One region of the Bradyrhizobium genosp. P genome, then DNA from elsewhere that is predicted to be linked to it. Evidence: predicted binding sites of a transcription regulator. Region 1 holds the regulator's gene; each other region holds the start of a gene.

What was found. Region 1 encodes PhoB, which activates phosphate uptake and scavenging genes when phosphate is short. Its sites were predicted from a motif close to TGTCATNNANCTGTCAT; they were not measured.
Region 2: the regulator PhoB is predicted to act here: its motif matches at 4,208-4,224, upstream of ACP2YO_RS18300 (Orn/Lys/Arg decarboxylase N-terminal domain-containing protein).
Region 3: the regulator PhoB is predicted to act here: its motif matches at 8,058-8,074, upstream of pstS (phosphate ABC transporter substrate-binding protein PstS).

Annotation. Positions count from the first base shown of each region.
Region 1 is NZ_CP188195.1:962,053-971,799, reverse strand. It holds gene ACP2YO_RS04730 (Hsp33 family molecular chaperone) at 1-52, opposite strand, end outside; gene argF (ornithine carbamoyltransferase) at 285-1,211, opposite strand; gene ACP2YO_RS04720 (aspartate aminotransferase family protein) at 1,211-2,419, opposite strand; gene ACP2YO_RS04715 (GcrA family cell cycle regulator) at 2,902-3,411, shown strand; gene phoB (phosphate regulon transcriptional regulator PhoB) at 3,742-4,452, opposite strand; gene phoU (phosphate signaling complex protein PhoU) at 4,565-5,281, opposite strand; gene pstB (phosphate ABC transporter ATP-binding protein PstB) at 5,293-6,114, opposite strand; gene pstA (phosphate ABC transporter permease PstA) at 6,111-6,956, opposite strand; gene pstC (phosphate ABC transporter permease subunit PstC) at 6,961-7,950, opposite strand; gene pstS (phosphate ABC transporter substrate-binding protein PstS) at 8,167-9,177, opposite strand; gene ACP2YO_RS04680 (ATP-binding protein) at 9,312-9,747, opposite strand, start outside.
Region 2 is NZ_CP188195.1:3,762,249-3,771,995, reverse strand. It holds gene ACP2YO_RS18325 (IPT/TIG domain-containing protein) at 1-368, shown strand, start outside; gene ACP2YO_RS18320 (adenylate/guanylate cyclase domain-containing protein) at 531-2,264, shown strand; gene ACP2YO_RS18315 (ester cyclase) at 2,385-2,771, opposite strand; gene ACP2YO_RS18310 (tetratricopeptide repeat protein) at 3,032-3,610, shown strand; gene ACP2YO_RS18305 (cupin domain-containing protein) at 3,704-4,126, shown strand; gene ACP2YO_RS18300 (Orn/Lys/Arg decarboxylase N-terminal domain-containing protein) at 4,268-6,625, shown strand; gene ACP2YO_RS18295 (N-acetyltransferase family protein) at 6,644-7,204, shown strand; one part of gene ACP2YO_RS18290 (IS630 family transposase) at 7,461-7,796, shown strand; one part of gene ACP2YO_RS18290 (IS630 family transposase) at 7,798-8,409, shown strand; gene ACP2YO_RS18285 (dodecin) at 8,526-8,747, opposite strand; gene ACP2YO_RS18280 (HdeD family acid-resistance protein) at 8,984-9,556, shown strand.
Region 3 is NZ_CP188195.1:5,901,158-5,910,904, forward strand. It holds gene ACP2YO_RS28640 (sigma-54-dependent transcriptional regulator) at 1-1,218, shown strand, start outside; gene ACP2YO_RS28645 (arsenate reductase (azurin) small subunit) at 1,445-1,966, shown strand; gene ACP2YO_RS28650 (arsenate reductase (azurin) large subunit) at 1,980-4,442, shown strand; gene glp (gephyrin-like molybdotransferase Glp) at 4,500-5,786, shown strand; gene ACP2YO_RS28660 (metalloregulator ArsR/SmtB family transcription factor) at 5,832-6,704, opposite strand; gene pstS (phosphate ABC transporter substrate-binding protein PstS) at 6,992-8,008, opposite strand; gene ACP2YO_RS28670 (arsenate reductase ArsC) at 8,169-8,702, shown strand; gene ACP2YO_RS28675 (ArsJ-associated glyceraldehyde-3-phosphate dehydrogenase) at 8,714-9,747, shown strand, end outside.

The DNA of each region.
Region 1 (9,747 bases):
CGCGGACCGGCGCCTCAGCCGTGATTTTGATGTCAGAGGATTGTGAAACCATGGCGCTCTATCTGGGGTCTCGAACCATGAAATGAAGGGGTTCATCATACGCGAAAACGTCTGTCGTCCCTGCCCAGGGCGCAATTGCGCTCCGGAGCAGGGACCCATAACCACAGAATTTTGTTGTGACACAAGGCGTCTCCCCTTGTGCCTTTTTCCGAGGTCGCGGCGTATGGGTCCCTGCTCCCGTGCGCAATTGCGCCCTGGGCAGGGACGACAATACTGAGTTAGTGCTACGCCACCGCGTCAAAACACCAGGCCAGAATGCCTTTCTGCGCATGCAGGCGATTTTCCGCCTCGTCGAACACGACGGATTGCGGGCCGTCGATCACCTCGTCGGTGACCTCCTCGCCGCGATGCGCCGGCAGGCAGTGCATGAACAGGGCGTCGGGCTTGGCCAGCGACATCAGCTTGGCATTGACCTGATAGGGCTTGAGCACGTTGTGGCGGTGTTCGCCTTCCTTGTCGCCCATCGACACCCAGGTGTCGGTGACGACGCAGTCGGCGCCGCGCACCGCGGCCTCCGGATCGCTGCCGAGCACGATCGGCGCGCCGGTCGCCCTGATCCAGTCGCGCATCGGCTTCTTCGGCGCAAGCTCCGGGGGCGTTGCAATATTGAGGTTGAACTTGAAGCGCTCGGCGGCGTGGGCCCAGGAGGCCAGCACGTTGTTGTCGTCGCCGGTCCAGGCCACCGTCTTGCCCTCGATCGAGCCGCGATTTTCCTCGAAGGTCATCAGATCGGCCATCACCTGACAGGGATGCGAACGGCGCGTCAGCCCGTTGATGACGGGAACGGTGGCGTGCGCGGCGAGTTCGAGCAGTGCATCGTGGTTGAGGATGCGGATCATGATCGCGTCGACATAGCGCGACAGCACGCGCGCGGTGTCGGCGATGGTTTCACCGCGGCCGAGCTGCATCTCGGTGCCGGTCAGCATGATCGATTCACCGCCGAGCTGGCGCATGCCGACGTCGAACGACACCCGGGTGCGGGTCGACGGGCGCTCGAAGATCATCGCCAGCGTCTTGCCTTCGAGCGGCTGCTTGGCCTTTTCGTGCGCCTTGCGCTCCGCCTTCATGGCGGCGCCGGCCGAGAGCATGTTGCGCAGCTCGGCAAGCGGCAGTTCGTTGATATCGAGGAAGTGGCGGACCGACTTGCTCATCACCCGGCCGCCTTGCTCGGCTGGGCCGCCTGTAGCGCAGCGCAGGCGCGCTCGAGGCTTCCGACCGCCTGGTCGAGCTCGGCCTCGGTGACGATCAGCGGCGCCAGGAACCGCACGACATTGTCGCCGGCGCCGACGGTCAGCAGTTTCTGGTCGCGCAGCGCGGCGACGAGCTCGCCCGAGGGCACCACGGCCTTGACGCCGATCAGGAGGCCCTCGCCGCGCACGTCCGAGAGCACGCTGGGATAGCGGTCGACGACGGAGGCGAGCTTCTGCTTGAGCAGCAGCGACATCCTTTGCACGTGATCGAAGAAGCCGGGTTTGAGCATGACGTCGAGCACGGCATTGGCCGCCGCCACCGCCAGCGGATTGCCGCCGAAGGTCGAGCCGTGGGAGCCGGGCGCCATGCCGGCCGCAGCCTTCGCGCTCGCCAGCACCGCGCCGATCGGGAAGCCGCCGCCGAGCGCCTTGGCGAGCGACATGACGTCGGGCGTGACGCCGACGCGCTTGTAGGCAAACAGATCGCCGGTGCGGCCCATGCCGGTCTGCACCTCGTCGAATGCGAGCAGCAGGCCGTGCTCGTCGCAGAGCTGGCGCAACGCCTTGAAGAAGGCATGCGGCGCGGAGCGCACGCCGCCCTCGCCCTGCACCGGCTCGATCAGGATGCCGGCCGTGTCCGGTCCGATCGCCTTCTTCACGGCTTCGATGTCGCCATGCGGCACCTGGTCGAAGCCGTCCATCGGCGGGCCAAAGCCTTCGAGATATTTGGCCGTGCCGGTGGCAGCGAGCGTCGCCAGCGTGCGGCCATGGAAGGCGCCTTCAAAGGTGATGATGCGGTAGCGCTCGGGATGTCCCTTGGAGAAGTGATAGTGGCGGACCAGCTTGATCACGCCCTCCATCGCCTCCGCGCCCGAATTACAGAAGAACACGAAGTCGGCGAAGCTCTGCTCGCAGAGCCGCGCGGCGAGCACCTCGCCATCCGGGCTCTTGAACAGGTTCGACATGTGCCAGAGCTTCGTCGCCTGCTCCTGCAACGCCTGGACCAGATGCGGATGCGCGTGCCCGAGCGCGTTCACCGCGACACCCGAGGTGAAGTCGAGATAGCGCTCGCCGTTGGTTGATATCAGCCAGGCGCCCTCACCGCGCTCGAAGGCGAGATCGGCCCTGGCGAAGACGGGAAGCAGATGCGACGCGGCGGGGTTTGTCATGGCCATCACTGACGGGTTTGAGGCCGACGATTGCCGCGCGCCTTGACGCCAGCGCAGCAACAGCCGGCTTCGGAAAACAAAACGTGCCGCCTTTTCGGGCGGCACGTGGAGGCATTCTATGCTGCAGGCAGTAACTGTCAATCGTCACGAAGCGGCCTGCCGGCAATGCGAAACGAACGCAATCCGGGGCATTCCGGTGCGGTGGAAAAGACTCATTGCAATGCATAAGTGTGGGAACATGTGGACGCGCTACCGCGGACTCTTGCGCCGGAGTCACGCCATATTGTAGCGTTTGGGCTGTCGGGTACGACATCTCGTGCGGCAGTACTGGACCCCTTAAGTAGACTTGGTTCTGCGTAGACGTTCGGGCGCATAGGCGCGCTCGGCGAGGGCTAAGGGATTCTGACCGCAGGAGTTTTTCGAGCTTTGGCTCGCAGCACCGCTCCAAGGACTGGCCGGTGCTAGGCGAAGGGAAAAATGCGATGACTGTATTGACCTGGTCCGACGATCGCGTCGAGCAGCTGAAGAAGCTCTGGGAATCCGGCCTGTCGGCCAGCCAGATCGCGGCGGAACTTGGCAATGTGACGCGGAACGCCGTGATCGGCAAAGTGCACCGGCTCGGCCTGTCGGGCCGCGCCAAGGCCCCCTCCACCGCCGCGCCGCGACAGCGCAAGGCACGCCCCGCGCAGCATATGATGCGGGTGGCGCGGCCAGTGTCGCGCGGCAATACTGCGCTGGCCCACGCCTTCGAGGTCGAGATGGAGCCGGATCCGATCGCCTACGACAACGTCGTTCCGATGAGCCAGCGGCTGTCGCTGCTCGAGCTGAACGAGGCGACCTGTCACTGGCCGGTCGGCGATCCCTCAAGCCCGGATTTCTTCTTCTGCGGCGGCAAGGCGCTCGGCGGCCTGCCCTATTGCGCGCATCATTCGCGCATCGCCTACCAGCCCGCCAACGATCGCCGGCGGCCGGCAGCAAAGCCGACGCGGTAAGGCAGAATTCGAAGTGCTGCGATTTTCGTCAGCGCCATCTCGCGGGGTCTCACGTTCGACGATGTGAGGTGAGCACGCGGGTCAGGCTCCCTCGCCCCCTTGCGGGGCAGGGTTGGGGAGAGGGGTAGGCCCCGAACTCCAATGCAAGACATGTAGCGAAGCTTGATCAATCGAACCGGCGAGACACTCGCTGTCACGGTTCGCGATCAATCGGCAGCGGAGCAAGCGGCACCCCTCTCCCTAACCCTCCCCCGCAAGGGGGGAGGGAACCCTGCCGCCGGTGGCTGCCTCACTAGGCCCAGACGACGGTGTGTTGCTGTTCGCGCAGCCTTACGGCTGCGGCTCGGCCTTTGCAAAACGATCGTCGAGTGCGTAGCCGGCACCGCGCACGGTGCGGATCGGATCCTGCTCGCGGCCGGGATTGAGCAGCTTGCGCAGGCGGCCGATATGCACGTCGACGGTGCGTTCGTCGATATAGATGTCGCGGCCCCAGACGCTGTCGAGCAATTGCTCGCGGCTGAACACGCGGCCGGGATGCTCGAGGAAGAACTCGAGCAGCCGATACTCGGTCGGGCCGAGATCGATCGGACGGCCCGAGCGCGCCACGCGGCGCTTCTCGCGGTCGAGCTCGATGTCACCATAGGTCAGCACGGTCGCAAGCCGCTCCGGGCTCGCCCGGCGCAACAGGCCTTTCACCCGCGCCAGCAGTTCCGGCACCGAGAACGGCTTGACGATGTAGTCGTCGGCGCCGGTGGCGAGGCCGCGCACCCGTTCACTTTCTTCTCCGCGCGCGGTCAGCATGATGATAGGGAGCTGCTTGGTCTCGGGACGCGCGCGCAGGCGGCGGCACAGCTCGATGCCGGAGAGGCCCGGCAGCATCCAGTCAAGCACCACAAGATCGGGAATGCGCTCCTTCAGCCGGGTATCGGCGTCATCGCCGCGTCCGACCGTCTCGACATCGTAGCCTTCCGCGTCGAGGTTGTAGCGCAACAACGTCGTCAGCGCTTCTTCGTCTTCGACCACCAGAATGCGTGCGCTCATCGGTTTGTGTTCTCTCTGTCCTGATCCGTTGTCCTGACGCGAACCGAAACGATCATCTCCTTGATGAGCACGTTCTTGCCGGAAAGCCGGTGCCCACTTCGCCAGATGGTGATTAGGTGCCCGGAACCGTGGTAGCGAAATTGGTCATGTCACCCTTTGGACGCTTGTCCATGATCTGCTGGCCCTCGATCATGTAGAACACGGTTTCGGCGATATTCGTGGCGTGGTCGCCGATCCGCTCGATGTTCTTGGCGCAGAACATCAGATGGATGCAGAACGAGATGTTGCGCGGATCTTCCATCATGTAGGTGAGCAGTTCGCGGAACAGCGAGGTGCAGATCGCGTCGACCTCCTCGTCGCCCTTCCAGACGTTCATCGCCGCCGGCAGATCGTGGGCGGCATAGGCGTCGAGCACCGACTTGACCTGCGACAGCACGAGGTCGGTCATGTGCTCGAGGCCGCGGATCAGCTTGAGCGGCTGGAAATCGCTCTCCAGCGCCGCGACGCGCTTGCCCATGTTCTTGGCGAGGTCGCCGATCCGCTCGAGGTCGGTGGCCACCCGCATCGCGCCGACGATCTCGCGCAGATCGATCGCCATCGGCTGGCGGCGTGCGATGGTCAGAACCGCGCGCTCCTCGATGACGCGCTGCAAGCTGTCGATCTCGATGTCGGCAGCGACGACGCGCTTGCCGAGCGCTACGTCGCGGCGGATCAGCGCATCGACCGACTCGGTGATCATGCGCTCGACCAAGCCACCCATCTCGGCGACCAGGCGTGTCAGTTCCTGCAGGTCGCTGTCGAATGCCTTGGCGGTATGTTCAGAAGCCATCGTCTATCTCCTCAGCCGAACCGGCCGGTGATGTAGTCCTGCGTGCGTCGATCGCTGGGCGAGGTGAAAATCTTGTTGGTGTCGTCGAACTCGATCAGTTCGCCGAGATACATGAAGGCGGTCTTGTCGGAGACGCGGGCCGCCTGCTGCATGTTGTGGGTGACGATCGCGATGGTGTAGTCCTCGGACAGCTCCTGGATCAGCTCCTCGACCTTGGCGGTCGAAATCGGATCGAGCGCCGAGCACGGCTCGTCGAACAGGATCACCTCGGGCCGCACCGCAACCGTCCGCGCGATGCACAGCCGCTGCTGCTGGCCGCCGGAGAGCGAGAGCCCCGACGCGTTCAGCTTGTCCTTGACCTCGTTCCACAGCGCGCCACCGCGCAGCGCCTTCTCGACGCGGTCGTCCATTTCGGACTTCGAGATCTTCTCGTAGAGGCGGATGCCGAAGGCGATGTTCTCGTAGATCGTCATCGGGAACGGCGTCGGCTTCTGGAACACCATGCCGACCCGCGCGCGCAACAGATTGAGGTCGAGCTTGGGATCGAGGATGTTGGTCTGGTCCAGCATCAGCTGGCCGACGGCGCGCTGGCCCGGATAGAGATCATACATCCGGTTGAAGATGCGCAGCAAAGTCGACTTGCCGCAGCCGGACGGGCCGATGAACGCGGTGACGCGGTTGGTGCCGAGCGTCAGGTTGATGTTCTTCAGCGCATGGTGCTCGCCGTAATAGAAGTTGAGGTTGCGTACCGTAACCTTCGGGGGCGCATCCGGCAGCGGCGCATGCGGAGCAACGTGGCTCGGGGTAGTCGTCGAAACGGAGAGCTCGGTCATTTTGCGGCCCTTTCGGCACCAAGGATGCGCGCGCCGATGTTGAGGGCGAGCACGGTGAAGGTGATGAGCAAAGCGCCGCTCCAGGCCAACTCTTTCCAGTAGGCATAGGGGCTCTGCACGAAGTTGTTGATGGTCACCGGCAGGTTGGCCATCGTCTTGGTCAGATCCAGGCTGAAGAACTGGTTCGACAGCGCGGTGAACAACAGCGGCGCGGTCTCGCCGGCGACGCGGGCGGTCGCCAGCAGCACGCCGGTGATCAAACCCGACCGGGCGGCGCGATAAGCGATCCGCTTGATCACCAGCGAGCGTGGCAGGCCAAGCGCGGAGGCCGCTTCGCGCAGCGGATTGGGCACCAGCAGCAGCATGTCCTCGGTGGTGCGCAGCACGACCGGGATCACGATGACCGCGAGCGCCAGACAGCCCGCGATCGCCGAGAAGCCGCGCATCGGCACCACGACGGCACCATAGATGAACAGGCCGATGATGATCGAGGGCGCGCTGAGCAGGATGTCGTTGATGAACCGGATCACCGAGGTGAGCCGGTCATGCCTGCCGTATTCGGCGAGATAGGTGCCGGCGAACAGGCCGAGCGGCGCGCCGACGCCGACCCCGATCACGGTCATGATGACCGAGCCGACGATCGCGTTGAGAAGGCCGCCTTCGTTCGAGCCGGGCGGCGGCGTGTTCTGGGTGAAGAGCTGCACGCTCAGCCCGGCAAGGCCGTTGTAGAGCAGCGTCGCCAGGATCAGCGCCAGCCAGGTGACGCCGAACGCCGCGGCACCGACACACAGCAGCCGGATGATGACGTCGGTGCGGCGGCGGGATTTGTAGATCGGGTTCATGGCGTCACTTCCCCGCCTTCTTTTCAAGCCGCATCAGCATCAGCCGCGCTCCGGCGAGCACGAAGAAGGTCAGCACGAACAGCAGCAGGCCGAGCAGGATCAGGGCGGACTGGTGCAGCCCGTCGCTCTCGGCGAATTCGGAGGCGATCGCCGCCGAGATAGTAGTGCCCGGCGCGAAGATCGAGGACGAGATGCGGAACGAGTTGCCGATAATGAAGGTCACCGCCATGGTCTCGCCGAGCGCGCGGCCAAGCGCCAGCATGACGCCGCCGATCACGCCGACCCGCGTGTAGGGGATCACGACGCTGCGGACCACTTCCCAGGTGGTGCAGCCCATACCATAGGCGGCCTCCTTCAGCACCGGCGGCACGGTCTTGAACACGTCGACCGAGATCGCGGTGATGAACGGCAACACCATGATGGCGAGGATCAGCGCGGCGTTGAACAGGCTGAGATAGGACGGCGGGCCGCCGAATACCGCGCCGAGCACCGGCACGCCTTCGAAGATCCTGATGATGAACGGCTGGAACGTGTTGGCCAGGAACGGGCCCAGCACGAAGAAGCCCCACATGCCGTAAATGATCGAGGGGATGCCGGCGAGCAGTTCGATCGCGATGCCGATCGGACGGCGCAGCATTTGCGGGCAGAGTTCGGTCAGGAAGATGGCGATGCCGAGCCCGACCGGGATCGCGATCATCATCGCGATGATCGAGGTCAGCATGGTACCGTAGATCGGGCCGAGCGCGCCGAGCACCGGCGGATCGGCCGAGGGCGCCCAGCGCTGCGTCCACAGGAAGGCGAAGCCGTATTCCTTCATCGCCGGCCATGCGCCGATGATCAGCGACACGATGATGCCGCCGAGGATCAGCAGAACGGAAATCGCGGAGATGCGGGTGATCCAATAGAAGGTGGCATCACCGAACTTGAAGGCGCTGAGGGCCTTGGCGCGATCGTAAGGTCCGGCGGCTTCCATCACATCGCCCTGAACAGCCATGTCTGCCACGCCAATTCCCTCTTTACTATTTGAAAGCTACGCAAACCGCTACGCCCCGAAGCGATCTTCACTGGCGTTTTCGCCGGCGCCATTCCGGTTGCGCCTTGTCAGGCGCGGGACCCGGGATCCGCTGTTATTGTGGTGATGTCGGAGCCGGGCTGGTCGCGACCTGTGCCGCCCCTTAAGGCGGCACAGGCTTGGTTCGAAGTGTAAGGCTTAGCTCTTGATGTCGGAGTTCCAGGTCTTCTCGATCAGCTTGATGACCGAGTCCGGCATCGGGATGTAGTCGAGCTCTTCAGCCATCTTGCCGCCCTTCTCGAAGGCGTACTTGAAGAACTTGAGGGCTTCCTGCGACGCGGCCTTGTCGGTCGCTTCCTTGTGCATCAGCACGAAGGTCGACGCGACGATCGGCCAGGACTTGTCGCCGGGCTGGTCGGTGAGGATCAGGTAGTATCCCGGAGCGTTGGCCCAGTCGGCATTCGAGGCGGCGGCCTGGAACGCTTCGTTGGTCGGCTGGATGGTCTTGCCGGCCTTGTTGACCAGACCGGTGTAGGTCAGCTTGTTCTGCTTGGCGTAGGCATACTCGACATAGCCGATCGAGTTCTTGGTCTGACCGATGTTGGCGGCAACGCCCTCATTGCCCTTGGCGCCGACGCCGACCGGCCACTCGACCGCCGTGCCGGAACCGATCTTGCTCTTCCAATCCGCGCTGACCTTGGACAGGTAGTCGGTGAAGTTGAAGGTGGTCCCGGAACCGTCAGCGCGGTGCACGACGGCGATCGCGTCCGACGGCAGCTTGGCATTCGGGTTGAGCTTCTTGATCGCAGCGTCATCCCACTTGGTGATCTTGCCGAGGAAGATTTCGCCGAGGGTCTGACCGTCGAGAACGATTTCGCCCGGCTTGACACCCTCGATGTTCACGACCGGAACGATCGCGCCCATGATCATCGGCCACTGGGCGAGACCGTCCTTCTGGAGCTGGTCGGCCTTCAGCGGGGCGTCGGTCGCACCGAATGTGACGGTCTTGGCCTGGATCTGCTTGATCCCGGCGCCGGAACCGATCGACTGATAGTTCACGCCGTTGCCCGATTCCTTCTTGTAAGCGTCAGCCCATTTCGAGAGCACGGGGAAAATGAAGGTCGATCCCGCGCCCGTAATGTCGGCCGCGAAAGCCGGCGTCGACACCGCCAACAAGCCGGCAGCGCAGATTGCCTTGACGAATTTCATGATGATCTCCTCGTGTGAGCGAAGCGCCAATTGCGCCCGATCGCGCTCACGCCGGTCCCATCTAGGAGCGGTCGGTGCCGGTTTTACGAAGGTTGGATGACAGTTGCATGACTATACTAAAGTATTGGAAATACTCAGCTTTGTGCTGGTACCGGAGTCTTCAGGCGGGGAAAACAGGCGGTAAAAGTGGCGCCGTTTTTCGGCACGCTTTCGATTAAAAGACGGCCGCGATGACGGTTAAGAATATGTTTCACCAAGGATAATCCGAGGCCCGTACCGCCCTGGTTCCGGCTGTCGCCGACGTCCACCCGGTAGAACCGCTCGGTCAGCCGCGGCAAGTGCTCCGGCGCGATGCCGGGGCCGAAATCCCTAACCATCACACGGACTTCGGGGCTGGCCTCGGTCTGCGCCGCCTGGCTCAGCGACACTATGACGCGGCCACCGGAGGCGCCGTATTTCAGGGCATTCTCGATCAGGTTCTCGAACAGCCGCAGCAGTTCCTCGCGGTCGCCGGCGATGGTGACCGGCCTCTCGGGCAAATCGATCTCGATCTCGACCTGGCGTTCGCTG
Region 2 (9,747 bases), 2.8 Mb from region 1:
ATGAGAACGCCTACACCGACTCGCTCGGCACGCCGCAGGCGGAGCGCAGCTTCTTCACCGGCCGCGCCTCGGCCGGCCTCAAGGTCAGCTATCCGTGGCTCGCCAGCGCGACCGTGGCGCTCGCGCCTTATGCGGGCCTCTACGCGGATTATTATTTCACCGGCGATGATGCGGCCGCCGTGGCGCTCGCAGGGGCACCGCTACTTGCCTCTGTTCCGCTGCTCGAAGGCTGGTCGGCACGGGCAACCGGCGGCTTGGCCGCGCGCTTCGCCAATGGCGCCCAGGTCGCGATCGGTGCCGAACTCGGCGGCATCGGCGGCAACGTCCAGATATGGACCTTCCGCGCGCGCGGAAACGTTCCATTCTAGACTAGCCAACGTCCCATCTGGGGCACCTCTCGGACACGGCGCATTATCCCATTTGAGGCCGGCGCGGAAAACGGACATTGCCGGCGGCTCGCAACTAAACCAATTTATGGGTACACGGCCTAATTCCCGCGTATCGTAGCGGCGGCCGGAGTGGCGCAGGGCATGTTTCGAAACTCGATCAGGCAGAAGATCGTCGGCATTGCCGCGGGGCTGATCGTGCTTGCCGTGGTCACGTCGGTGCTGTCGATGGTCATGGCGGGCCAGGTCGGCCATCTGCTCGGCGAGCTGACCAACCGCTACATTCCCGCCTACGCCCATCTCGCCCGCATCAACGTCCGTTCCCTCGAGCGTTCGCTGGCCATGCGGCGGATGATGATGGCGAAGATGCAGGAGCCGGCGGAAGACGAAACCTACGCTGCCGCGCGCAAGACTTTCGACGAGATCGAACCCGTGATCAGCCAGGAGGCCGATGCCGCACGCAAGCTGATCGATGCAATCATCGAGGATCCCTCTACCCCCTCCGACAATGCCGCGCTCGGCCGCATCGACGACCGGATCGAAAATACGCTCAACGACCTGCTTGTCCGGCTGAACACGGAAAACAAGACGCTGCTCGGTGAACTCGACGCGAAGGATTTCACCTCTGCCAGGAAGACGATGCGTCGCGCGGAGGGCCTGCGCGACGACTTCAACGCCAGGATCGAAGGCATTCGAGCGGATATGCTCGCGCAGGTCGGCGCCAGCGCCAAGACGGTGATGAGTGCCCAGCAGCACGCCATCATCATCTCGGCCATCGTCACCACGATTGCCGCGGTGCTCGGCTTCGTGTTCGCGATGCTGGTCGGCAGCGGCATCACACGCCCGGTGATGCGGCTGCTGGAAGGCACCCGCGAGGTCGAGGCTGGCCGGCTCGACGGCGCCATCACGATCACGACGCAGGACGAGATCGGCCAGCTCTCGGCCGCCTTCAACCGCATGATCGAGACCTTGCGCCACAACCAGCGCATCCGCGAAACCTTCGGCCGCTACATCAACCCGCGTGTCGCGGAAGGGCTGCTCGACGAGCCCGCGATCGCCGCGACCGAGGGACAACGCCGTGTCATGACGGTGCTGTTCTGCGACATGAAGGGTTTTACCACCCTGAGCGAAGGCGTGACGCCGCGCGGCCTCGTCAAGATCATGAACCTCTATCTCTCGACGATGTCCGAGCCGATCCATGCGCATCGCGGCATCATCGACAAATATATCGGCGACGCCATCATGGCCTATTGGGGAGCCCCCTTTGTCGATGAATCCGAGCAGACCCATCTCGCGGCCCTTGCAGCGATAGACATGACCGGCCGCGTCGCCCAGCTGCGCAAGGAATTGCCCGAGCTGCTCGGCGTGCGCGCGATCCCGACCGACTGCGACATCCGGATCGGGATCGCCACCGGCGAGGTGCTGGTCGGCAGCATCGGCTCCGAATTCATGATGAGCTACACCGTGCTCGGCGACACCGTGAACCTCGCCTCACGACTGGAAGGCGCCAACAAGTTTTACGGCAGCCGCTGCCTGATCTCGGAAACGACCGCCGCATCCTGTGCGGCGACGATCGAGCTGCGCGAGATCGACCGGCTGGTCGTGGTCGGCCAGACCCAGCCGCAAACCGTGTTCGAGATCCTGGCCAAGATCGGCGAGCTGACGCCGGCACAGGCAGAGCTCCGGCAGCACTACGCCGACGGACTCGAGGCCTATCGCGAGCGCCGTTGGGACGACGCGGAGCGCGCATTTGGGGCAGCGCTGGACGCTGTGCCGGGCGACGGGCCGTCGATGGCATTCAAGGCGCGCGTCGAGGCGTTCAGACAGAATCCCCCCGCGGCGGATTGGGATGGCGCGTGGCATCTGGAGCATAAATAGCCGCCGTTTGCGTCCCGCTAGAGCCGTTTCCGTTCCGATCAAATCGGAACGGGGCTCTAGATTCTTGTTTTGACGCGTTTTCTTCACGCGAACCGGTATCCACTTCGCTTGAAAACGCTCTTAGAGCTGGGCCTCGATCGCCACCTTGTCGATGACCGACCACACCTGCACGATCTTTCCGCCGCGAAATTCGTAGAATACATTTTCCGCAAACGAGACCCGCCTGCCGTTGACGTCGAGGCCGAGGAATTCTCCCTTCGGCGAGCAGTCGAACGTCAGCCGGCTTGCGGCACGGGTCGTATCGCAAACCAGCAGATCGATGTTGAAACGAAGGTCCGGTATGTCGCGAAAGTCCTGCTCCAGCATGGCGCGATAACCTGAGAGCCCGAACGGCCGGCCGTTGTGGCGCACGTCGGCGTCGACAAACTGTCCGAGCTGCGCCCAGTCCTGCCGATTCAGGCAGGCGATGTAGTTTCGGTAGATGTCGGCGAGATCGGTCCCGTTCATGGTCCCTGCACCTGTGGTTCCGCGATTGTCGTCAAAGAGGGACGAGGTCAGCTCCCGCCCTCGCCCAACAATTTCCCGGACATCGACTCCGTTCCCGTCCACCCAATATCACCGTGCCGTCGCACATCGAGATTCTGACATGAAAGTTAGTTTCGCCTCCATTGCCGCAAAGATTTTTTCAGACCGCCGGGAATGTCTGCGGCGACGGGGAGTTGTTGCTTCTGACCCACGACGGCCCAATCCGAAATCGGGAGGTTTGCATGACCAAGTCACTGATGAAGCTTGCAACGCTTGCGGCGACCCTCGCGGCGCCGATCATCCTTTGCGCACCGCAAGCCACCCTGGCGGCTGGAGGGGGAGGTGGAGGCGCAGACTACAGTTCTCCGCCGCCGCCCCCTCCCCAGCAGAAGGACAGGAAGACCACGCAAAAGAAGAAGCCCGCCAAGCAGTCGACCCTCGAGGATCCGGCATTTCGCGCGGGCTACCGCACGGCCTATGCGACCATCTACGAACGCAACGACTATGCCGGCGCGATCGATCAATTGCATGCGCTCGGGCGTGACGATCATCCGAACGTCGCCAATCTGATCGGTTACTCCTATCGCAAGCTCGGCGACTACAAGCAGTCGCAGGTCTGGTACGAGCGCGCGCTGAAGGCCGATCCGAACCATGTGCTGACGTGGAACTATTACGGCCTGTGGCAGCTCGAACAGGGCAATCGCGATCAGGCGCAATACCATCTGAGCCGGATCGCTTCGATCTGCGGCACCGACTGCGACGAGTATCGCACGCTGGCGGCGGCGCTCGAAAAACCGCCAGGCACCGCGCTCGTGTACTGACCCGCGACCGGGCTGTCGCCGGGCGGTAGATTGCGCGATTGGCCTCGCTGCGTGCCATCCGTTATCGTGGCACGCTAACCTCGCGAGGCTACCATGGGCGAATCGATTGAAATCGGTGCGCTGCAGCTCAGATTCCTGCAGAGCAAGGAGACCACCGGCGGCAGCATCGATCTTTTCGAGATGACGTTGCAGCCGAATGCGCGGATGCCGATCCCGCATTATCACGAGAACTGGGACGAGACGATCTACGGCCTGTCCGGCGTCTCGACCTGGCAGGTCGACGGCCGGGACATCGATCTCGCCCCCGGCGAAACCGTGTTCATCAAACGCGGCATCGTCCACAGCTTCACCAACCGCTCGGATAGTCCGGCGACCTGCCTCTGCATGCTGAGCCCCGGCGCGCTCGGGCCGCAATATTTCAGGGAAATGGCTGCGCTGCTGGCCGGCGGCGCGCCTGATCCGGCGAAGATGAAGCAGACGATGCTTCGCTACGGCCTGGTGCCGGTGGCCCCTTGATCGTCTCCAGGACAGTACGGCCGAACACCTGAGCGTCTCACATTTCCGCTGGATCAGCCCGTCCAACAGCCCCGCCTGCACTGTCATCTGCTTGTCATGAATTGTGCGGACAGGTTCAGCCGGACCAGTTCGAGGACACGCATGGACTACTTCAAACGCTTCAACTTCCTGTTCGCCGCCCCGGTTTTCGAAGCCGACGACCTCGAAGGCATCCGCTTCAACCAGATCATCACCGAAATCGAGCGGTCCGGCTTCGAGGTGGTCCGCGCCCGCAAGCTGGAAGATGCCGAGATCGCGGTGCAGACCGACGCCGCGATCGGCTGCATGGTGGTCGACTGGGGCAAGAAGGGGCTTGAGGGCAAGACCGCGGCGCTGATCAATTTGATGCGCCGGCGAGGCCTGGACTTCCCGATCATCCTGCTGATACGTCGCAAGCGGTTCGAGGACCTTCCGGTCGAGGTGCTGGATTTCATCGACGGCTATGTGTTCCTTTCCGAGGAAACGCCGCCGTTTATCGCCAAGAACCTGATCTCCAGGCTCAAGCAATATGCCGAGAACCTGAAGACGCCGTTCTTCGGCGCCCTGGTCGACTATGCCGAGGAAGGCAACCAGCTCTGGACCTGCCCGGGGCACAATGGCGGGGTGTTCTACAGCCGCAGCCCGATCGGCCGGGTGTTCGTCGAGCACCTCGGCGAGGCCGTGTTCCGCGACGACCTCGACAATTCCGTGCTCGACCTCGGCGACCTCCTGACCCATGAGGGGCCGGCGCTGAAGGCGCAGAAGGAGGCAGCCAGAATCTTTGGCGCCGAGAAGACCTATTTTGTGCTCAACGGCACCTCGACCTCCAACAAGGTCGCGCTCGGCTCGCTCGTCACCGACGGCGACCTCGTGTTGTTCGACCGCAACAACCACAAGGCCGCCCATCACGGCGCGCTCATGATCGGCGGCGGCATTCCGGTCTATGTCCCGACAGTACGCAACGCCTGGGGCCTGATCGGCCCGATGCGCTGGGACCTGCTCGACGAAAGCGCGCTTCGCGACGCCATCCGCAAGCACCCACTGGTCAAGGACGAGAACGCCTGGAAGAAAGAGCGTCCGTTCCGCGTCGCCGTGGTCGAGGAGTGCACGTATGACGGCACCATCCACAGCGCTGAGATGATCCTCAAGCGGATCGGCCATCTCTGCGACTACATCCTGTTCGACGAGGCCTGGGCCGGCTTCATGAAATTCCACCCGATCTATACCGGCCGCTTCGCGATGGGGCTGTCCGATCTCGGCCCCGAGGCGCCCGGCATCATCGCGACGCAATCGACCCACAAGCAGCTCGCGAGCTTCTCGCAGGCCTCGCAGATCCACATCCGCGACCGCCACATCAAGGGTCAGAAGCGTCGCGTCGAGCACCGCCGCTTCAACGAAAGCTTCATGCAGCACGCCTCGACCTCGCCGTTCTATCCGCTGTTCGCCTCGCTCGACGTCGGCGCGCAGATGATGAAGGGACGATCCGGCGAAGTGCTGTGGGACGACACGATCCGGCTCGGCATCGAGCTGCGCAAGAAGATCCGCGCCGTCAAGCGCGAGTTCGAGGAAAAGGAGACGCGCGCCGAGCGGCGCTGGTTCTTCGAGCCGTTCGTGCCTGATAGGGTGATGATCCCGGACGTCGCGCGCGAGGGCGGCGTACACAACGTCGCCTGGGAGACGATCTCGACCGACCAGCTCGCGACCAACCCGTCCTACTGGCAGCTCAATCCCGGCGAGACCTGGCACGGCTTCCCGGAAACTGTGGCGGGTTTCGCCATGACCGACCCGAACAAGCTGACGCTGCTAACGCCGGGCTTCGATCACGCCACCGGCGCCTATGCCGACCACGGCATCCCCGCACCCGTGGTGGCGCAATATCTGCGCGAGAACCGCATCGTCGCCGAGAAGAACGACCTCAACTCCCTGCTATTCCTGCTGACGCCCGGCGTCGAGGCCAGCAAGGCCGGCACGCTGATCTCGGGGCTGGTCGCCTTCAAGAAGCTGCATGACGACAACGCCCTGCTCGAGGACGCCATCCCCGAATTCTATCGGCGGCGGCCGGGCCGCTATGCCGGCGTGCGGCTGCGCGACCTCTGCGGCGACATGCACCGTTTTTTCCGCGACGCCGGCGTCAGCACGTTGCAGGCCAAGCAGTTCCTGCCCGAGCACCTGCCCGAGATCGTGATGTCGCCGCGCGAGGCGTCGCGCTATCTGATCCGCAACGATGTCGACTATCTGCCGATCGACGAGGTTTTCGGCCGCGTCGCGGCGACACCGTTCGTGGTCTACCCGCCCGGCATCGCCACCATCGTGCCCGGCGAGCGTCTGTCGGAGCAGAGCCGCCCGATGATCGATTATCTCAAGATGTTCGAGGCGAGCTTCAACGCATTCCCCGGCTTCGAGGTCGAGATCCAGGGCGTCTACAAGGAAATCGATGCGTCCGGCCGCGTCCGCTTCTATACTTACGTCGTATCGGAATAAGCGGACGGACTGCACGCAATGGAGAATGACCACAAGATCACTGTGCGCGCCTCGCGCGACAGCGACGTCGACGCGATGCTGTCGATCTATCGCCGCCATATCCGGCATGGCGTCGAGGACAGCGTCGACGATAGCGGTACGCCGGAGCCCGACGATCTGCGCGACCGTCGCAAGAACCTGCGCAACACCCGCCTGCCGCATCTGGTCGCGGTCTGCGATGGCGAGGTGGTCGGCTACGCCTATGTCGTGCTGTTCCGCAAGCGCCCCGCCTACCGTTATACAGTGAAACATTCGATCTACGTGCATCATCAATATGTCGGCCAGCGCGTCGGCGGAAAGCTGCTGCAGGAATTGATCAACACCTGCGCCGCGGCGGGCTTCCGCCAGATGATCGGCTATATCGACTCCGACAACGCCGCCTCGCTGACGCTGCACGAGCGGTTCGGCTTCGCCCGCGTCGGCCATTTGCCCAGCGTCGCCTACCGCTACGGCCACTGGTCCGACAGCGTCATGATGCAGCGCTCGCTCGCCGCGGGGAGCACCGAGCCGCCCCCGCCCGCGCCGCTGTCGAGAAGGTGATGGGGCAAGCGAAACACCCACCCGCCGTCGTCCCGGCGAAGGCCGGGACCTATAACCACCGAATTGAGTTGTGAGAGAAGCCGACGCCGCTTGTGCCATTTCCGCGGACTGCGGCGTATGGGTCCCGGCCTTCGCCGGGACGACGGCGAGTTTGTTGCGCGACTAGAGCGGTTCATGGCTAGGATGAATCGGGAGGGATTCCCCTGAGGGGCGGTTTGTGATTCAAGATGCTGGCTGGGCTGGGGGCCAGCATCTGATGGGCCGACCTCTTTCCAATGACCTGCGAGAGCGCGTGGTGGCAGCGGTGGCAACTGGCGAGAGCTGCCGTATAGTGGCGGCACGGTTTGGTGTTGCAGTGTCCTCTGTAGTGAAGTGGTCGCAGCGCTACCGGGCGACCGGCTCAGTGGCGCCGGGCAAAATGGGCGGGCACCGGAAGCCGGTGCTGGAACCGCACCGCGCGTTCATCAAAGAGCGGATTCGCCAGACACCGCATCTGACGCTGCACAAGTTGAAGGACGAACTCGCTGCGCGCGGGGTCAAGGTCTCTCACAATGCGGTCTGGACATTCCTGCGGCGCGAAGGGCTGCGATTCAAAAAAAACGCTGTTCGCCCTCGAGCAAGCCCGCGCTGACGTTGCGCGTCGGAGGCGACGCTGGCGGTCATGGCAGGCCAGCCTGGATCCCCAGCGCCTGGTTTTCATCGATGAGACCTGGATCAAAACCAGCATGGCCCCGCTGCGCGGATGGGGACCGAAGGGCGAGCGAGTGGGAGGTTTTGCCCCGCACGGCCACTGGCGAACGCTGACCTTTCTCGGCGCTCTGCGTTGCGATGGCCTCACGGCCCCTTGCGTCTTCGATGGGCCAATCAACGGCGAGTGCTTCCGAGCTTACGTCGAACAGCAGCTCATCCCCGTTCTCAAGCCGGGCGACATCGTCATCATGGACAATCTCGGCAGCCATAAGTCGGCCGCTCTGCGCCGCGCCATCCGCGGCGCCGGCGCCAGGCTCTGGTATCTGCCGCCTTACTCACCAGACCTCAATCCGATCGAGCAGGCCTTTGCTAAAATCAAGCATTGGATGCGCATCGCCCAGAAGCGCACCCTCGAAGACACTTGGCGTCACATCGGCGACCTTGTTGCAACTATCCAGCCCCGCGAATGCAGCAACTATTTCGCCAACGCAGGTTATGCTTCCGCCAAATCGTGAAACGCTCTAGTGAATCACAAATGTCCGCCGTAGCCTTGGCGAAGGCGGGAGAGCGAGCTTAAGCTGCATGCTCACCTGACGCGCGAGATAGATTCGCGCGCGCACTTGAGAGCGCCCTACTCCAACGTAAAGCCGACCCGCAGCGCCACCTGGTAGTGGCGAACCTTGCCGTCTTCGATGTGGCCTCTGGTCTGCACGACTTCGAACCATTTCATTTCCCGGACCGTCTTCGACGCGCGGCTGACGGCGTTCTCGATCGCCGCTTCGATGCTCTTGTCCGATGATCCAACGAGCTCCAGGATCTTGTAGACGTGATCCGTGTCATGGCTGGCGGGCATGTTGACCTCCTTGGGTGGTAGCAGTGGGGATGTTGTGGGAACGATTTTCTCCAAACTTGTCCGGATGCAGGCCGGTAATTGCTGCGCAGCAGCACACGCGACGAATTGAATCAACGTGTCGCGTCGCTTTCGGTGCCATAGGCGCACCTCTCTTTCTGCGCGCCTGCCTTTGTCCGCGCATCCGCCTATGGTAGCATGACCAGGTGCAGTTTTTCGGGAGCGATACCATGTCGACCATGTCCAGCTCACCCGCCACACCTCCTCACAGCCTTGGATCCGGACTGGCCCACCTTCGCGCGAAGTGGGGCTGGATCGTCGCGCTCGGCGTGATCTATCTGATCGCAGGCGTGCTCGCTTTCGGCAGCGTGTTCTTCGCCACCGTCGTCAGCGTGTTCTTTGTCGGCGCCATGATGATCGTCGCCGGCGTCGCCGAGATCATCAACGCATTCCAGTTCAAGTCGTGGGGCAAGTTCATCTTCTGGCTCCTGCTCGGCGCGCTCTACGTCGTGGCGGGCTTCGTCACCTTCGAAAATCCCCTGCTTGCGGCGGCGACCTTGACGCTGTTCCTCGGCGTCGCGCTGGTCGTCTCCGGAATCGTCCGCATCTTCCTCGCCTTCGGCATGAATTCGGCGTCGCCCTGGGGGCTCGTCGCGATCTCCGGCCTGATCACGCTGGTGCTCGGCGCCATGATCCTCGCGCACTGGCCGGTCTCGAGCCTCTACGTGCTCGGCATCTTCCTCAGCGTCGACCTGATCTGCGCCGGCGTCAGCTGGATCAGCATGGGGATGGCGCTGAGGCGCCGGACGTAACGGTTAGTCATACGGCGGGCTAGCAAAGCGTAGTCCGCCTGCGCCCTGCGCTATCGCCCGACCTCCACCGCGGCGCGCACCAGCGCCGGTGAATGTCACGACGGCGACGACGACTGCAACCACGGCTGCTTGGACACCTGCGTCAGAATCGACGCGCAGCACGGCAAGCGCGCCGCCCGCGCGCATGTCAG
Region 3 (9,747 bases), 4.9 Mb from region 1:
TGGTGGCAACGGGGCCGTGACGCGATCGAAGACATCTCCCGCAGCAAGTTTGAAGCCATCGTGTGCGACATCCGCCTTCCCGACCTCGATGGCGAGGAACTGTTCAGGAAAGCCGCTCGTTCGCCCCTCGTCCCGCCGTTCCTCTTCATCACCGGCTACGGTGATATCGATCAGGCTGTGAGGCTCATGAGGGCCGGGGCTGCGGATTATGTCTTGAAGCCGTTCGACCTCGACCACTTCCTGCTACGTCTCGGTGAATTGATGCGGCCAAGCGGCCGGCAAAGTACGAACGCGCTCGGTCTGTCGCCGTCGATGAGAGCCCTTGAGGCGTTGCTGCAGCGGGTGGCGAAGCTCAATTCGACGGTCATGATCACCGGTGAGACTGGTAGCGGCAAGGAGGTTGCGGCCCGCTTTCTTCATGCATCGGGCCGCGGGGATCGACCGTTCATAGCCGTCAACTGCGCGGCCATTCCCGCCGACCTTTTGGAAAGCGAATTGCTCGGTCATGAGAAGGGAGCCTTTACCGGCGCTACCCAAAGGCATCTCGGTTATGCAGAGCGTGCCGGTGATGGAGTTCTCTTCCTGGACGAGATCGGCGAGTTGCGGGCGGATCTTCAAGCGAAGCTACTGAGGCTCATCGAAGACAAGACATTCTATCGGCTGGGCGGTGAGCGTCCTATCGCGTTCAAGGGGCGTCTCGTCGTCGCCACCAACGCGGATCTCCAGAAGGAAGTCGAAGCCGGTCGTTTCCGCGAGGATCTATACTACCGGATCAACGTGGTGACGGTTCGTGTTCCCCCGCTGCGGGATCGCCCGGAAGACATTCCGTGGCTCATGGAGAAGTTCTTCGCCGAGACCAGCGTCCGGATGGACTCCGAACTGCGGGGCATTAGCGCTCTCGCCGAGGAAGCCGCCCTCACCTACCATTGGCCGGGGAATGTGAGGGAACTCCGCAACAGGATCGAAAGAGCGGTAGCGTTGGGTCTCGGGCTGTGGGTCATGCCGGGTGACATGTTTCCGGAGCAAGGCGAAGACGGTGCGCCGCCGGAGTTCCTGCCTTCGCTGGAAGACGCGCGCCAGAGCGCTGAGAAACGCCACATCCTGCGCGCGTTGGCGTCAACCAACGGTGAGATTGGGGCCACCTCGAAACTGCTGGGCATTGGGCGGACCACGCTCTGGGATAAGATGCGGCGACTGGGATTGAATACGGACGCCTGAGGGAGAACCTTACCGTTCAAACCACACAACTGGTGGGTGTCAGTCGGGATTCCGAACCAACGGCAGTGCACCATGTTCGGATTTCCGAACCGATCCAGCGCGGACGAGATGGCGTAGGATCAAGAAACCTAAGCTTTTCATCAGACTCTGCAGATGGCCTGCCTTCTGCAAGGTGTCTCCTGTCCGATGGGACAAACAGAACCAATGATCTGGGGAGATCACCGAAATGAAAAGATGCGACAATCTTGTCGACGTTGGCCGTCGACATTTCCTCAGCGGCGCCGGCGCCATGACGGCCGCCGCAGCCGCAGTAACGGTGCTTCCGGCGGAAGCGAAGGCAGACAACACAGCCGCACTGGTGAAGTATCCCTCAAATCGCCTGGCGAACCTCAAGGACCTCAAGACCAACGAGCCGTTCCAGGTCAGCTATCCGGATGGGGATGCGCCGGGGGTGTTGATCAAACTGGGGCAAAAGGTCCCCGGCGGCGCGGGTCCCGACGGCGACATCGTCGGCTTCACAACGACCTGCCCGCACAAGGGCTTTCCCCTCAGCTATCACGCAGCCGACAAGACGATGAATTGTCCGGGCCACTATTCCCGCTTCGATTGCGAGAATGGAGGTCAGCAGGTGTGGGGACAAGCCACACAAAATCTTCCGCAGTACGTGCTCCGGATCGACGACAAGGGCGACGTCTACGCCGAAGGCGTGGACGAGCTTCTGTATGGCCGCCTGTCCAACGTCCTCTGAGGGAGATCACACCATGTCCTACAAGCGCCAGATCGGCCGCCTGCCCATCGTTCCTGCGGACGCCAAGGAACATAACGTCGTCTGCCACTACTGCATCGTTGGTTGCGGCTACAAGGCCTATACCTGGGATACGCGATACGAAGGCGGCCCCGCACCCGCCAACAACAAATTCGGCGTGGACCTTTCGAAGCAGCAGGAGGCCGAGACTGCGGCCTGGTACGCACCTTCGATGTACAACATCGTCAAACAGGACGGCCGCGACGTCCACATCGTGATCAAGCCGGACAAGGATTGCGTGGTGAATTCCGGCCTCGGATCGCCGCGCGGGGCCCGCATCGCGGAAATGAGCTACTCGCGCCAGCGCAATACGCAATTGCAGCGATTGACCGATCCGCTTGTGTGGCGTTACGGCCAGCTTCAGCCGACAAGTTGGGACGATGCGCTGGATCTCGTGGCGCGAGTGACCGCTGGCGTTATCGCCGACCAGGGCGAGGACGGATTGTTCGTGTCGGCGTTCGATCACGGCGGTGCAGGTGGCGGATATGAAAACACCTGGGGTACTGGAAAGCTCTATTTCGGCGCCATGAAGATCAAGAACATCCGAATCCACAACCGCCCGGCCTACAACTCCGAAGTCCACGGCACGCGCGACATGGGCGTGGGCGAGCTCAACAACTGCTACGAAGATGCCGAGCTTGCCGACACCATCGTCGCGGTCGGCACCAACGCGCTCGAGACGCAGACCAACTACTTCCTGAACCACTGGATCCCGAACCTGCGCGGCACCTCGATCGACAAGAAGAAAAAGGAGTTTGGGAACGAGGCGGTGGAGCGCGGCCGCATCGTGATCGTGGATCCGCGACGCACGGTCACCGTCAACGCCTGCGAAGTCGAAGCGGGCAAGGAGAACGTGCTTCACCTCGCGATCAATTCGGGCTCCGACCTGATGCTGTTTAACGCCTGGCTGACCTATGCCGCAGACAAGGGCTGGGTCGACAAGCCGTTCATCGCGGCTTCGACCAAGGATTTCGACAAGGCGGTCGCCGCCAACAAGGTTTCGGTCGCGGACGCAGCCAAAACCACCGGTCTCAGCGAGGCCGACATCGTCAAGGCCATCACATGGATCGCCGAGCCGAAGGCCGGCGGCGCCCGCCGCAGGACGATGTTCTCCTACGAAAAGGGCCTGATCTGGGGCAACGATAACTACCGGACCAACCAGTCTCTGGTGAATCTGGCGCTCGCGACCGGCAACATCGGCCGGCCCGGCGGCGGCTGCGTGCGGATGGGAGGTCATCAGGAAGGATACTCCCGCCCATCGGATGCGCACGTCGGAAAGCCCGCCGCCTACGTTGACCAACTGCTGATCGGCGGCAAGGGCGGCGTTCATCACATCTGGGCGTGCGACCACTACAAGACCACGCTCAACGCGATGGAATTCAAGCAGGTCTATAAGAAGCGGACGGACATCGTGAAGGATGCGATGAACGCCGTCGCCTATGGGGATCGACCCGCAATGGTGAAAGCCATTGTCGATGCCATCAAGAAAGGCGGCCTGTTCGCGGTGGACGTGGACATCGTGCCGACCAAGATCGGTCAAGCATGTCACGTCATCCTGCCAGCAGCTACGTCGGGAGAGATGAACCTGACATCAATGAACGGCGAACGGCGCATGCGGCTGACGGAGCGCTATATGGACCCTCCCGGCAACGCCATGCCGGACTGCCTGATCGCGGCGCGCATCGCCAACAACATGGAACGGGTATTCCGCGAAATGGGAAAGGCTGATATCGCCGACAAGTTCAAGGGCTTCGATTGGAAGACCGAAGAAGACGCCTTCATGGACGGCTATCACGGTCATGAAAAGGGTGGCGAGTTCGTCACCTATGAACGCCTGAAGGCTATGGGAACAAATGGCTTCCAGGAACCCGCAAGCAGCTACGCCGACGGCAAGATTGTCGGGACGAAGCGTCTCTTTGCCGACGGCAAGTTCAACAAGCCGGACGGGAAAGCCGTCTTTGCCGAAACGAAATGGCGCGGCCTTCAGGCGGCGGGCAAGCAGGCCGAGAAGGACAAGTTCGCGTTCCTAATCAACAACGGACGCGCCAACATGGTCTGGCAGAGTGCGTATCTCGACGTCGACAACGAACTCGTCATGGACCGGTGGCCCTACCCGTTCATTGAAATGAATCCGCAGGACATGTCGGATCTGAAGCTCAAGAACGGCGATCTGGTCGAAATCTACAACGACAACGGTTCAACCCAGGCCATGGCTTACCCGACGCCGTCGGCGAAGCGCAAGCAGGCTTTCATGCTGTTCGCGTTCCCGACCGGCGTGCAGGGCAATGTCGTTTCAAAAGGGGTGAACGAGTTGATTATCCCCAACTACAAGCAGACCTGGGGTAACATCCGCAAAATCTCGGATGCACCGGAAGGGGTCCGTCACTTGACGTTCAAGTCGAAGGAATACTCGACCTGACGCCCCCCGGGGAGCGCATACGCGCTCCCCGGCCCTCTTGATCGGCGGAATCTTTCAATGAATGTTCGACCGGATCTCGCGACGGCGCGCGCCTTCGACGACTGCCTCGCCCACGCTACACTTATGTCTCCAACCGTCGCGCGCGGCGTCGTGCTCGACGGCGTCGGCGAAATAGCCGGCACTGAAACGACACTTCTAACCGGACTGCTCGGGAGGGTCGCGGCGACGGACATCCTTTCCGAGGTCGCGCTACCCCGCTTCGACAACTCCGCTGTCGACGGCTTCGCTCTGCACGCAGATGATCTCCGCCGGCCATCGCCGCTAACCCTCAAGATCGTCGGGAAGACCGCTGCGGGACATACGATGGCTGGCACCCTCCGGCCGGGCAACACGGTCAGGATACTGACCGGCGCCCGGGTCCCGGATGGCGCTGCGGCCATCGTGCTGGAAGAGCGCAGCACACGACATTTGGCCGGTGTGACCTTCCACTTCCTGCCTGATTACGGTGCAAACATCCGCGGGCGTGGCGAGGACGTGTCGACCGGTACGATCGTCGTGGCGAAGGGAACAGTCTTCGACGGAAGGCACATTGCCATTCTTGCTGCGTCCGGCAACGCTCGGGCCTGTACAAAGCGCAAGCTCCGGGTTGGAGTTCTCTCAACCGGAGATGAATTGATCGAAGCCGGCAACGAAGTCGGCCCCAACTCGATCGTCGACACCAACGGACCAATGCTTCGCTCGCTTCTCACGTCCGAGGCCATCGCCGTTTCTGACCTCGGCATCGTACCGGATGAGCGGGAGGCCGTCGCCAGAACGATGCTCGACGCCGCGTCCCACCTGGACCTATTGATTACCTCCGGGGGTGTGGCCGGCAGCGACGCCGATCATGTCGCCGGAGCTATCATCGATGCCGGAGGGCGATGTGAAACCCTAAAGCTTGCGCTACGCCCTGGAAAACCAATCGGCAGAGGCTCCGTGGGTAGGATGCAGGTGCTTGCCCTCCCCGGCAACCCGGTTGCTGCACTGGTCAACTTCCTACTCTTCGGACGCCCCCTCATCCGGAGAATGTTGGGGGCTACTGAAGTTTCGACAATGCAATATTCCGCGCGAACTGCGGAGAGCTTTGTTCATAAGGTCGGGCGCACCGAATTTGTACTGGCGAAAGTGGATGGTTTTGGTCCCGATGGGATCGTTCGCATCGGAAAGCTTGGTCGTGGCGGCTCTGCTCGACTGTTACCACTGGTAAACGCCGACGGCTTTGCCGAAATCGGTGCCGAACTAGGAAACGTCGCCGAGAACAGTCTGGTGAACTATCACCCTTTTTCGATGCCTCTCGCACTTTAGACAACCTGGAAGTGTCAATCCTCGATAGCGCGGGTTGAAGTTCGGCTATGCAGCCTGTGGCGCCGACAAGGTTGCCTCCGTCGCGCCCTCCATCCGGCCAATGGAGGCGAGCTCCCGCTTGAGACTGGCGAGATCCAGCTTTTCGACCGGAAGGTTCACGAGCGCCGTCAACCGGGCGGTTAGCCGCCGATAAGTGGCAAGAAAGGCGGCGCGCTGAACGTCTTTGGTGCCCTTTACGACTGCGGGGTCCGGAATTCCCCAGTGCGCCTGCAAAGGGTGCCCCGGCCAAAACGGGCATTCCTCGCCCGCTGCGGCGTCGCAGACGGTGACGACGAAATCCATTACGGTCGCGCGCTTACCTGCGAACTCATTCCAGCTTTTCGAACGCAGGTGCCCCGTTTCGTAGCCAAGACTGTCAAGAAGCTCGACGGCTAGGCGATGCGGTCGCTCCTGCGGACGGCTCCCCGCCGAGTAGGCACGGAAGCGGCCGGCCCCCTCACGGTTCAGAATCGACTCTGCGATGATGGAGCGAGCCGAATTGCCCGAACACAGCACCAGCACGTTGTAGCCCTTGGAACTCTCCGCCGCGGGACGTCGTTGCGGGAATGCTTCGTCGTCGCCCGAGGACTGCATCTCGCCGAGCATGACGTCGAACAGGCTTCCGATCTTACCGGACTTCGCCGCGTAGATAATCGACCGGCCTTCGCGCCGGCTTGTGAGAAGACCCGCCCGCTCAAGTTGGGAAAGGTGCGTCGACATCGTGTTGTGGGGCACGGCGAGGAGGCGGGCCACATCGCCGGCCGGCAGGCCATAGGGAAGATAGCGCGCTAACAGCCTGAACGCCTCAAGCCGCGTCGGCTGAGCCAGGCTGGCGAACATCTCCACGGCGTCGTCGGTCGTAAACAGATCTGGCTTCATATCGATGGGTCGCTTTCCCGGGGAATAACGCATCCGTCGAAGATAGTGGACGCGTTGAATCCTGCAACAGACATAAAGGAGCGGCATGCCACGGGCTGTCTCCACCCGGGCTCGGATTACGCAGGCCCAATATACCGTATCGCCAATAAAGAAGCCGCTGGACGCAGCCAACGTCAGGGGCTTAATCGCTCACTGACGAAGAGCGTCGCGGCGAAACCGCGCAAGTGCCCTCTCACCCGTGCGAGTGACGCGAAGTCGATCCGGCCGGGCATGCTGGCATTTCTGCATTAAGCCCCGAAATCGCTCTTCCAGTATCTTTCAATCTTCTCGATCAAGGAGACCGGCAGTGGCACGTAATTGAGCGCGCCCGCGTCAGCCTGCCCGTTCTCCAGGGACCATCTGAAGAAGTCGAGCGCGATCTTCGCGCGGCCGTGGTCCTTCGGTTGTTTCGGCATCAGGACAAACGACGTCGCCGTGATCGGATACGCGTTTTCGCCGGGAGCGTCGGTCATGATCCGATAGAAGTCCTGGGTGTTTTCCCACGCGGCGCTCGCTGCGGCGGCCTGGAAGGTCTCGGCTCCCGGCTGGACGAAGCGTCCCGCATGATTCTGAACCAAGCCATAAGCTAGTTTGTTCTTGATCGCGTAGGCATATTCTACGTAGCTGACGGAGTTCTTGGCCAGGACCACGTATGCGGCGACGCCTTCGTTGCCCTTGCCGCCCACTCCCGTGGGCCATTCGACCGCCACTCCCTCCCCCACTTTTTCCTTCCACTCGGGACTGACCTTGGAAAGGTAGTTCGCGAAGTTGAAGGTGGTGCCCGAACCGTCGGTGCGATGAACGACGGTGATCGGCGCATCCGGCAGCGCGAGATCGGGATTCAGCCTCTTGAGGGCGGGATCATCCCAATTCTTGATCTTGCCCAGGAAAATATCCGCGAGGACACTTCCGGTGAACCGCAGCCGACCAGGGCCAATCCCCTCGATGTTCACCACCGGTACGACACCGCCGATGACCAGCGGGAATTGACCGAGGCCGGCTTTAACCAGTTGATCCGGCCGCAGCGGCATATCGGAGGCGCCGAAATCGACCGCACCTGCCTTCACCTGCTGCAATCCAGCTCCGGAACCGTTCGATTGGTAATTGACCTTATCGCCCGTCTTGGCCTGGTACTCCGTCGCCCACTTCGAAAGTATCGGAAAAACGAACGTTGACCCGGAGCCATTGGTCTCGCCCGCGTGCAGCGGCGAGGTCATCGCCATGACCAGCCCCACCATCGCGGGAACCCAAATTCGCTTGCCCATTGGCCGTCTCCGCCGTATATGTCTGTATGTCTCGACATATAGGATCAGATTGACGCGAACGTGACAAGAGCTTTGTGGAACGCTGATCTGGGACCGCCGCGACACGGGCAGAAGAGGAAGCCCGAGAATTGTGGTCACCTGCCGATGGAGAAGACGGAAAATGGCCGACACGTTCGCTCCCGATGTCGTGACACCAGCGTTCAACGTGCTCTTTCTCTGCACGCAAAATTCCGCTCGCTCGATCATGGCGGAAGCCATCCTCGAGCAGATCGGGAAGGGAAAATTCCACGCATACTCCGCGGGCTCCGAACCGGCTCGGGCGCCACTTCCGGAGGTTCTGGATCGTCTTCGCAAACTAGGACACGATGTGGGCCGTCTCCGCTGCAAGTCCCTGGACGAATTCACGCGCCCGCAGGCGCCCAGAATGGATTTCATCATTGCGCTCTGTGACACGCCGCAGGGACAGTTCTGTCCCGACGTCGACAGCCGTTTCGTTACGGGTGCATGGCCGCTTCCCGATCCCGCCAAGTTCACGGGCTCGGCGCCGGAAAAAACCACTCTGCTCAACGAACTCTACGCGATGATCCGTCGGCGAATCGAGATCTTCACCAGCCTTCCGTTTGCCTCGCTCGACAGGATGGCCCTCAAAGCCCGTCTCGACGAGATCGGCGGTAGCAACCGCCTCTCCCCCTAGAAGGAACAACAATGAAAGTCGGAATCAACGGCATGGGCCGTATCGGGCGGCTGGCCCTCCGCGCAGCATTCGGTGGCATGCACCGGCCCGAAGGCGATCCCCGCAGGTCCAATCGACTTGATGTCATCCACGTCAATGAACTCAAGGGCGGTATTGACGCGACGGCGCACCTCATCGAGTTCGACAGCATCCATGGCCGATGGCACGAAAAGATCGGCGTGAATGACGGCACCATGATTGGAATCGGCTCTCACCAGATCGGTTTCAGCGAAGCGGCCGACCCGTCCGAGGTGCCTTGGGGGGATCTGGGCTGCGATGTGGTCCTCGAATGTACCGGCAAATTCGTCAAGTCGGACCGGCTGCAGTCTTACTTCGATCGCGGCGTCAAACGCGTCATCGTCGCAGCACCAGTCAAAGACGAGGGTGCGCTGAACATCGTCGTCGGCGTCAACGACAAGCTCTACGATCCGGAGCGCCACAAACTCTTGACCGCGGCGTCCTGCACCACGAACTGTCTTGCGCCAGTGGTCAAGGTGATCCATGAAGCCATCGGAATCCGCCACGGCCTGATTACGACGATCCACAATCCCACCAACACCAACGTCGTCGTTGACGCGCCGCACAAAGACCTCCGGCGGGCTCGCTCGGCGATGCTGTCCATGCAGCCCACGACGACCGGAAGTGCGACTGCGATCTCGCTCATCTATCCGGAACTGAAGGGCAAGCTGAACGGTCATGCCGTCCGCGTGCCCGTACTCAACGCCAGCCTTACCGACTGTGTCTTCGAAGTCGCGCGGGAGACGACCGCGCCCGAAGTCAACAAGCTGTTCGAGGGCGCGGAGAAGACCATGCTCGCGGGAATCCTGGGGATCGAACATCGGCCCCTGGTCTCGGTCGATTACGCGAACGATACGCGTAGTTCGATCGTCGACGCACAAAGCACGATGGTGACCGACGGCACGCTGCTTAAAGTCTACGCGTGGTACGACAACGAGGTCGGTTATGCGTGCCGAATGGTCGATCTCGCCAACATCGTCTGGAGGGC